One region of the Marinomonas algae genome, then DNA from elsewhere that is predicted to be linked to it. Evidence: riboswitches for the same ligand, from Rfam matches in the RefSeq annotation. Region 1 holds a riboswitch; the other holds the start of a gene.
What was found. A riboswitch is a leader RNA that binds a small molecule or an ion and turns the genes downstream of it on or off. The one in region 1 is predicted to bind thiamine pyrophosphate.
Positions count from the first base shown of each region.

Region 2: another riboswitch for thiamine pyrophosphate. It lies ahead of thiD (bifunctional hydroxymethylpyrimidine kinase/phosphomethylpyrimidine kinase); the one in region 1 lies ahead of thiB (thiamine ABC transporter substrate binding subunit).

Region 1 covers NZ_JBLIXK010000001.1:592,413-596,179, forward strand. Annotated here, with positions in the region: gene thiP (thiamine/thiamine pyrophosphate ABC transporter permease) at 1-108, opposite strand, end outside; gene thiB (thiamine ABC transporter substrate binding subunit) at 120-1,133, opposite strand; TPP riboswitch at 1,191-1,308, opposite strand; gene ACMUMQ_RS02805 (3-deoxy-D-manno-octulosonic acid transferase) at 1,331-2,557, opposite strand; gene msbA (lipid A export permease/ATP-binding protein MsbA) at 2,560-3,767, opposite strand, start outside.
Region 2 covers NZ_JBLIXK010000006.1:106,530-110,296, reverse strand. Annotated here, with positions in the region: gene ACMUMQ_RS10280 (alpha/beta fold hydrolase) at 1-705, shown strand, start outside; TPP riboswitch at 838-945, shown strand; gene thiD (bifunctional hydroxymethylpyrimidine kinase/phosphomethylpyrimidine kinase) at 1,012-1,875, shown strand; gene thiO (glycine oxidase ThiO) at 1,872-2,897, shown strand; gene thiS (sulfur carrier protein ThiS) at 2,902-3,102, shown strand; gene ACMUMQ_RS10260 (thiazole synthase) at 3,102-3,767, shown strand, end outside.

The DNA of each region.
Region 1 (3,767 bases):
CTCACTATAACGCAAAAGAGCCGCCAAACTGGCAGCTCCCATTATCAAAAAGAGACCAACACCTAAAATGGCAGGCGTCAGCCCTTGATATAAACGCAAAGAAAACACGTTAAGAAATCTTATCGAGTCGTCGCATTTAACCACTCATCAACCCAAGCTTTACGGTTTTTTGCGACTTCTTTAGCCGGCAACACTAAGTTCTTAGTTGGCAGCAAAGCACTATCAAATGCAGCAGGTAAAGGCTCTGAAGACTCAACCACAGGCAACATCCAGTTTCCTGTAGGTATCACTGATTGAAATTCCGGCTGCAAAATAAATTGCATGAAACGCTCCGCCAAAGCAGGATTTGGAGCATTTTTCATCATGGCAGCCAATTCAACTTGAGGATAAAGACCTTCGCTAGCAGATGCCGCTTTATACTTACTCTCGCCTTCCGCAATAATGTGATACGCAGGGGAAGTGGTATAACTCAACACAACATCAGCTTCGCCTTTTAAGAACAAACCATAAGCATCAGACCAGCTCTTTGTCACTGTCACCGTGTGACTCGCCAAACTTTCCCAAGCATCAGACACGTCATCACCATAAACAGACTTCATCCATAACAGAAGCCCTAAGCCTGGTGTACTGGTTCTTGGATCTTGGTAGATTACTCGAAGATCTTGATTTTCAACCACGTCCTTCAAACTCGTCGGAGGATTGCTCAGCGTTTCCGAGTTATAGATGAAAGCGAAATGGCCTTGGTCAAATGGGACAAAAGTGGTGTCATTCCAACCACCAGCAACAGTCACATCAGATGTATCAACTGAATGCGTCGCCAACAACCCAGTCTGTTTTGCCGCTTCCATTAGATTCAGATCCAAGCCTAGCAATACATCTGCCTGAGATGATTTCCCTTCTAGCTGAACACGCGACAAAATTCCAACAGAAGAATCTAAAGCGACAAAGTTCAATTCACAGCCACATTCTTTCTCGAAGTTTCCTTTGATTTTTGGCCCTGGCCCCCAATCTGAAGAAAAAGAGTCATAGGTATAAACGTTTAATGTATCCGCTGCAGATGAGACAGAAGAGAAAAGTGCAGCCGATGAGAGAAAAAGGGCCGCTGAAGATATTTTCAACAAGAATTTATTCAATGTGTCGCTCCTAAAAAGTGAGCGGCGTACAGGAGAAACGGCAAGATGCTAAGAGTGCAAAGCTTGCTACCTCGATTCCTACGCCAGCATGATCTGGATCAGGTTCAGTGGGTTAGCAGTCAATTCCGCTTCTCAGCTTAGGTTCTAACAAACCAAAGCACCCCATGAGATAAAGAGCCGTTATTGTAAAGAGTCAATCAACGGAAGTCTATTTCAGAAAGCACTCGAGTAACAGCGCCCTGATTTTTTTCTGCAAACCGTTGAGCTGCCCGCCCGACTCGATAACACAGAGAAGGGTTGCTAGCAAAAGAGATCAACACCTCTTCCAGCGCTGTTTCATCTAAGCAGCGGATCGCCCCTTTTATCTGTATCAACTGCTCTGTAATATCTAAAAAGTTAAAGGTATGAGGCCCCACTAAAATAACCTTCCCTAATAACGCAGGCTCAATCGGATTATGCCCACCACGCTTGATCAAGCTCCCACCGACAAAGGCAAGATCAGAAGCTTGATAATAATGCATCATTTCCCCCATCGAATCGCCAATGACTACATCGAACTTTGACCACTGGTCTGGTGATTCTTGACTACGCAACCCAACCTTTTCAAAGTGTTGTTTTGCTAACGCATAAACCGTATCAAAACGCTCAGGATGACGAGGCACAAGCAAAAGCAACGCATCCGACTCTTTTTGCAAAAGAGCCTTATGAGCACTCAAAGCAATTTCATCTTCCCCTTGATGCGTACTCGCAGCAATCCAGACAAAACGTGAACCTAATTGTTCACGCCAATTATCCAGCAAAACATCAGGAGAAACAGAGAGATCAAATTTAATACTGCCTGTTGTTAACACCTTTTTCGCACCCAAGGCTTCAAATCGTTCCGCGTCACTTTTTGCATGCGCTAAAAAACTATCAGGCAGTTTAAATAGAGGTCGAGAAACATAAGAGAATTTTTGGTAGCGCAAAAAAGAGCGTTCGCTCAATCGAGCATTTACAACGTCCACGCGAAGGCCTTGTTGTTTTGCTTGAAACAGCAAATTTGGCCAAAGCTCAGTTTCGACAATAAGAAGATGTTTACAGGTAAGCTGCTTCAGCGCTCTTTTGACACTAAAACGCCAATCCATGGGTAAGTATCTGTGCTCAGCAAATGGAAAACTTTTCCCCACCTGCTCCGCGCCTGTTGGCGTCATGGTAGTGATCAAAAATCGATATGTCGGATGCTTCTCACGCAACTGAACAATTAATGGCCTTACCGCAAGCACTTCGCCCACAGAAGCACAATGAATCCATAAATCAGCGCTTACAGAAGGCCAGAAGCCCAGTGCTTCTTTAGGCCGGTAATGGCTGTATTTTTTCTGAAAGCGCCGTATTTTCAATAAAATGATCGGTGTTAATAGCAATAAAGCGAAACGATACAACCACATAATCAGTCTGTTTCTTCCGAGAACTGTTGATTATGAAGCTGTGCATAAGCTCCATTCAATGCAAGAAGTTCACTATGGGAACCTTGCTCAATAATTTCACCGTGATCAACTACCGCAATAATGTCTGCGTTTTCAATAGTCGACAATCGATGGGCAATCGCAATGGTTGTACGATTTTCCATCAAACCATCTAATGCAGACTGTATCGCTCTCTCAGACTCTGTATCCAAGGCAGAAGTTGCTTCATCTAAAATAAGAATTGGGGCATTTTTCAGAATAGCTCGAGCAATGGCTATACGTTGACGTTGACCTCCTGATAGAAGCACGCCATTCTCGCCAACCATAGTATCTAAACCATGATCTAATTCTTGAATAAAGTCCCACGCATTAGCCGCTTTCGCTGCATTAATCACTTCTTCATCATTTGTATCTCGCAGGTAGCCGTAAGCGATGTTTTCACGAATCGTACCATTGAATAACACCACTTGTTGGTTCACTAGGGCGATGTTAGAACGCAAGTCTTTCAAGCGGTAATCAGAGATAGAGTGCCCGTCAATACAAAGCTCCCCATCATCAATGTTATAAAAACGGGGAATCAGGTTCGCCATCGTCGACTTGCCTCCACCAGACCGCCCTACCAAAGCTAGTGTTTTTCCTGCTGGTAAAGATAGGTTAACCTTTTTCAAGGCTTGCTTGTCCGCACCAGGATAAGTGAATGACATAGATCGCCATTCAATATCGCCTTTCAACTTGTCAGCAGAAATCGTACCTTTATCGATCTCTACATCCATATCAAGAAACTCAAAAATACTATGGGATGCAGCAATACCTTTTTGTAATGTGCTATTCACATCAGTTAATTGGCGAATAGGCTTTCCTAACATGCCAGCTGCCGTCAAAAAAGCAATAAAGTCACCCGGTGTCATACCAGAGCTAATAGAAGGACTCAGCGCAAACCAGATTAAAATAGACATAGCAAAAGCTAGTATGAACTGCACAATTGGTGCATTCAGCGCCTTTGTTTTCTCCATTTTAAGCTGTGAGCGTCTATTTTCCTGAGCCGCCTTATAAAATCGCTCAGTCTCATACTGGCTCCCACCAAATATTTTCACAACCTCATGCCCTTTAATCGCTTCAGAAGCCACATCTGTGACACCACCCATGGCATTTTGAATACGCGTACTCAACCTACGAAAACGCTTAGAGGCAT
Region 2 (3,767 bases), on a different contig from region 1:
TCTTCTCCTCAACTTGCTTCTCAACCAGAAATGAAAAGCAGTGTTGTGTTTGTTCATGGAACACCTGGAAGCTGGGTCAGCTTTTCCCGTTATTTCGAAAATGAAGAGGTTACAAATCATTTTTCAATTCATGCGATTGACCGGCCAGGCTGGGGAGAATCCGGTTACGATAAAGGCCACTTTCCTTATTCCTTGAGTGAGCAATCACGGCTAATCGGGCCAATGTTAGAAGCTATCTGGAAAGCCAATAAGCAACAAAAAATCCTCTTGGTTGGTCATTCATTTGGTGGCTCTTTAGTACCAAAGTTGGCGGTGGATTACCCTCAATATGTCAAAGGGATAATTGTGTTAGCAGGGGACTTGGACCCTGAATTATCGGAAGCCCGTTGGTTCAATAAATTAATGGCTCGTTTACCCAATATTTGTTTCCCAAAGCGTTGGGTAAATTCTAATGAGGAAGTACTAGCTATTCGACCAAGCCTGACACATTTACAAACAGAATTTTCTCAAATATCCATGCCCATTTCTGTGTTACAAGGCCGTCAGGATGGCTTAGTGAGACCAGACAATGCTGTTAAAGCGCCAGACATATTCTCATCGGCCGAAGTGGACGTGATTATGCTGGATGGCGCGAGTCACATCATTAATTTAACTCATGTTTTTGATGTTAAAGAGGCCATTGCTAACATGGCTAAAAAGGCTTAATAAATATATTTAACTCATTGTTTTAAAATAGAAAATAAAAGGATTTAGTGGGCTTTTATATTTTTTCTGTATTTTTGTTTAATTTCAAAAGACGGCTTGTAAAGTAAATTTAAGTCTTTTATGCTGTTTGCAAATTGTCCGTCGGGGTGCCTCGTTTTAGTAGGCTGAGAGATGAAATTTCATTAACCCGGTGAACCTGATCCGATTAGTATCGGCGTAGGGAACGGATGCGATGTTATGCAGTCTTCTTATGCATTTTTTCGTGCACTCATTTCCTATGTCGCCTGATAAAACTGGGTGATATACATGTCTCGTCTTCAAGACAAAACAGCATCAAAAGCAACACCAATTGCGTTAACCATTGCGGGCTCTGATAGCGGCGGTGGCGCAGGAATTCAAGCGGATTTAAAAGCCTTTTCTGCCAATGGTGTCTATGGCGCAAGCGTGCTTACTGCCGTCACTGCACAAAATACACAGGCGGTCACCGCCGTTCATCCTATTCCCATTGATATTGTTACCGCTCAAATTGTCGCTGTGCTTGATGATTTAAATGTTCAAGCCATTAAAATCGGTATGTTGTTCTCAAGTGATTTAGTCATTGCTGTGGCGAATGCCTTACAAGACTTCAAGGGCTTGGTGGTGTTAGATCCTGTGATGATTGCCAAATCTGGCGATGCGCTTTTGCAGGAAGCAGCGGTTAACGCACTCAAATCCGAACTGATTCCACGAGTGGATTTGCTCACACCAAATTACCCAGAAGCCAAAGTCTTGTTAGGTTTATCTCCTCAAGATGCTTTCGATGACAGTCGACTTATTCCCCATGCTTTTGAGTTACTCAAGCTCGGTGCAAAGCATGTTTTGTTGAAAGGGGGGCACGGTGAAAGTGACATCTGTACTGATGTGTTGGTGAGTGAAAATCTAGAGCCAATCACATTTCACGCCCCACGAATCAACACAAAAAACACCCACGGAACAGGCTGTACTTACTCTTCCAGCATTGCCGCTTGGTTAGCCAAAGGCGTGACGATGGCCGGAGCAGTTAAGCAATCTCACTCTTATCTTCATCGGGCGATTGAATGCGCAGACCAATTACACATTGGGTCTGGTCATGGGCCTGTTCACCACTTTCATCGTATGTGGGAAACAGAGAGTCAGTGGGGGAAAAAATGAACGCATTTAAAGATCAAGTCATTGTACTAGGCGCAGGTGTGGCGGGCCTTTGTGTGGCGACGGAATTGGTTGAACGAGGCGTCATTCCAACGGTAATTGATCGTCAATTGGAGCCCGGCCCGGAGTCTTGTTCTTGGTGGGCGGGAGGCATGCTCGCGCCATATTGTGAAGTAGAAAGCGCAGAAGATGCGGTGTTGCATTACGGTAAAAAAGCCGCAGGCTGGTGGCAAAAACATACAGACGTGGTGAAGTATCAAGGCTCATTGGTATTGGCGTTACAGCGAGATCAAGCAGACTTACAGCGTTTTGCAAACCGAACTCAAGCTTACGATGTATTGGATGCAGATGGCATTGCTGAACTTGAGCCTGACTTATCAGGTCGATTCTCCCGAGGCTTGTATTATGGCGAAGAAGCCCATTTGTCTCCACGGAATGCATTGCGTGCATTGAAAAGCAAATTGATACAGCAAGGCGTTGAATTCATTTGCCAAGATGTAGAACCAGAAGTCCTAACCAAAGACGGCTTAGTAATTGACTGTCGTGGCATTCAAGCAAAGCCTGATTTAAATAGTTTGCGTGGTGTGAAAGGCGAAATGCTGATTTTACGTTGCCCAGAAGTGCAACTCACTAGACCCGTACGCTTACTTCATCCTCGTATTCCTTTGTATATCGTCCCCCGTGGAGATGGTGTTTACATGCTAGGTGCCACCATGGTGGAAAGTAGTGCGAAAAAACACGCCACAGCGCGCTCTATCATGGAATTATTAAATGCCGCATACGCACTGAACCCTGCCTTTGGCGAAGCAGAAATTCTCGAAATCGGTGTAGACAGCCGTCCAGCCTTTGCAGACAACCTTCCTCGTATACATAGTCAAGGGCAGATCGTCCGAGCCAATGGCTTATATCGCCATGGTTTTCTGCTCGCGCCAACCTTGGCAAAAATGGTGGCTGATTATCTAGACCAAGGCGTGGAATCCGAATGGTTTGACATAAAAGCGTCTGATACTCAAAAGAGGTCATAAATTTATGAAACATATACAGGTAAATAGCGAAACAGTAACGGTGAAATCGGAACAGCTTTCTGACCTTTTGATTGAGTTAGGTTATGGCGATTCTGTGGTTGCGACCGCTGTAAATGGTGATTTTGTTGCCCAAGGCAATCGAGTCAACACACAAATAAAAGAAGGCGACCGCATTGAAGTGCTTGCCCCAATGCAAGGAGGTTGATGATGAGAGATTTTTACGGCGTGCAATTGGAAACGCCTTTTATGCTAGGAACCGCACAATACCCTTCGCCCGCGATTCTGGCAAAAGCCTTTGAGCAAAGTAAAGCCAGCGTAGCAACGGTTTCACTACGCCGTGAAGCCAGTGGCGACAAAGCAGGGCAAGATTTCTGGCGTTTAATTCAGCAGTTAAACGTGCATGTGCTGCCAAATACAGCCGGTTGTCACACAGTAAAGGAAGCTGTGACTACCGCTCATATGGCGCGGGAAGTCTTTGGAACGTCTTGGATTAAGCTGGAAGTGATAGGTGAGGAAGACACCTTGCAACCAGACGTATTTGGCTTGGTGGAAGCAGCCAAAATCCTCACTGAAGAGGGTTTTCAAGTTTTCCCTTACACCACAGAAGATTTAGTTGTCGCGGATAAACTGGTTAACGCCGGTTGTCGTGTATTGATGCCATGGGGCGCACCGATTGGCTCTGGCATGGGACTAAACAACGTGTTTGGTTTGCGGGCGCTACGGGCGCACTTTCCTGATATTCCATTGGTTGTGGACGCTGGGTTGGGTTTGCCAAGCCAAGCCGCACAAGCCATGGAGCTTGGAATGGATGCCATTTTGCTCAACACCGCCGTCTCCAAAGCAGGCGACCCAGCCATGATGGCAGAAGCC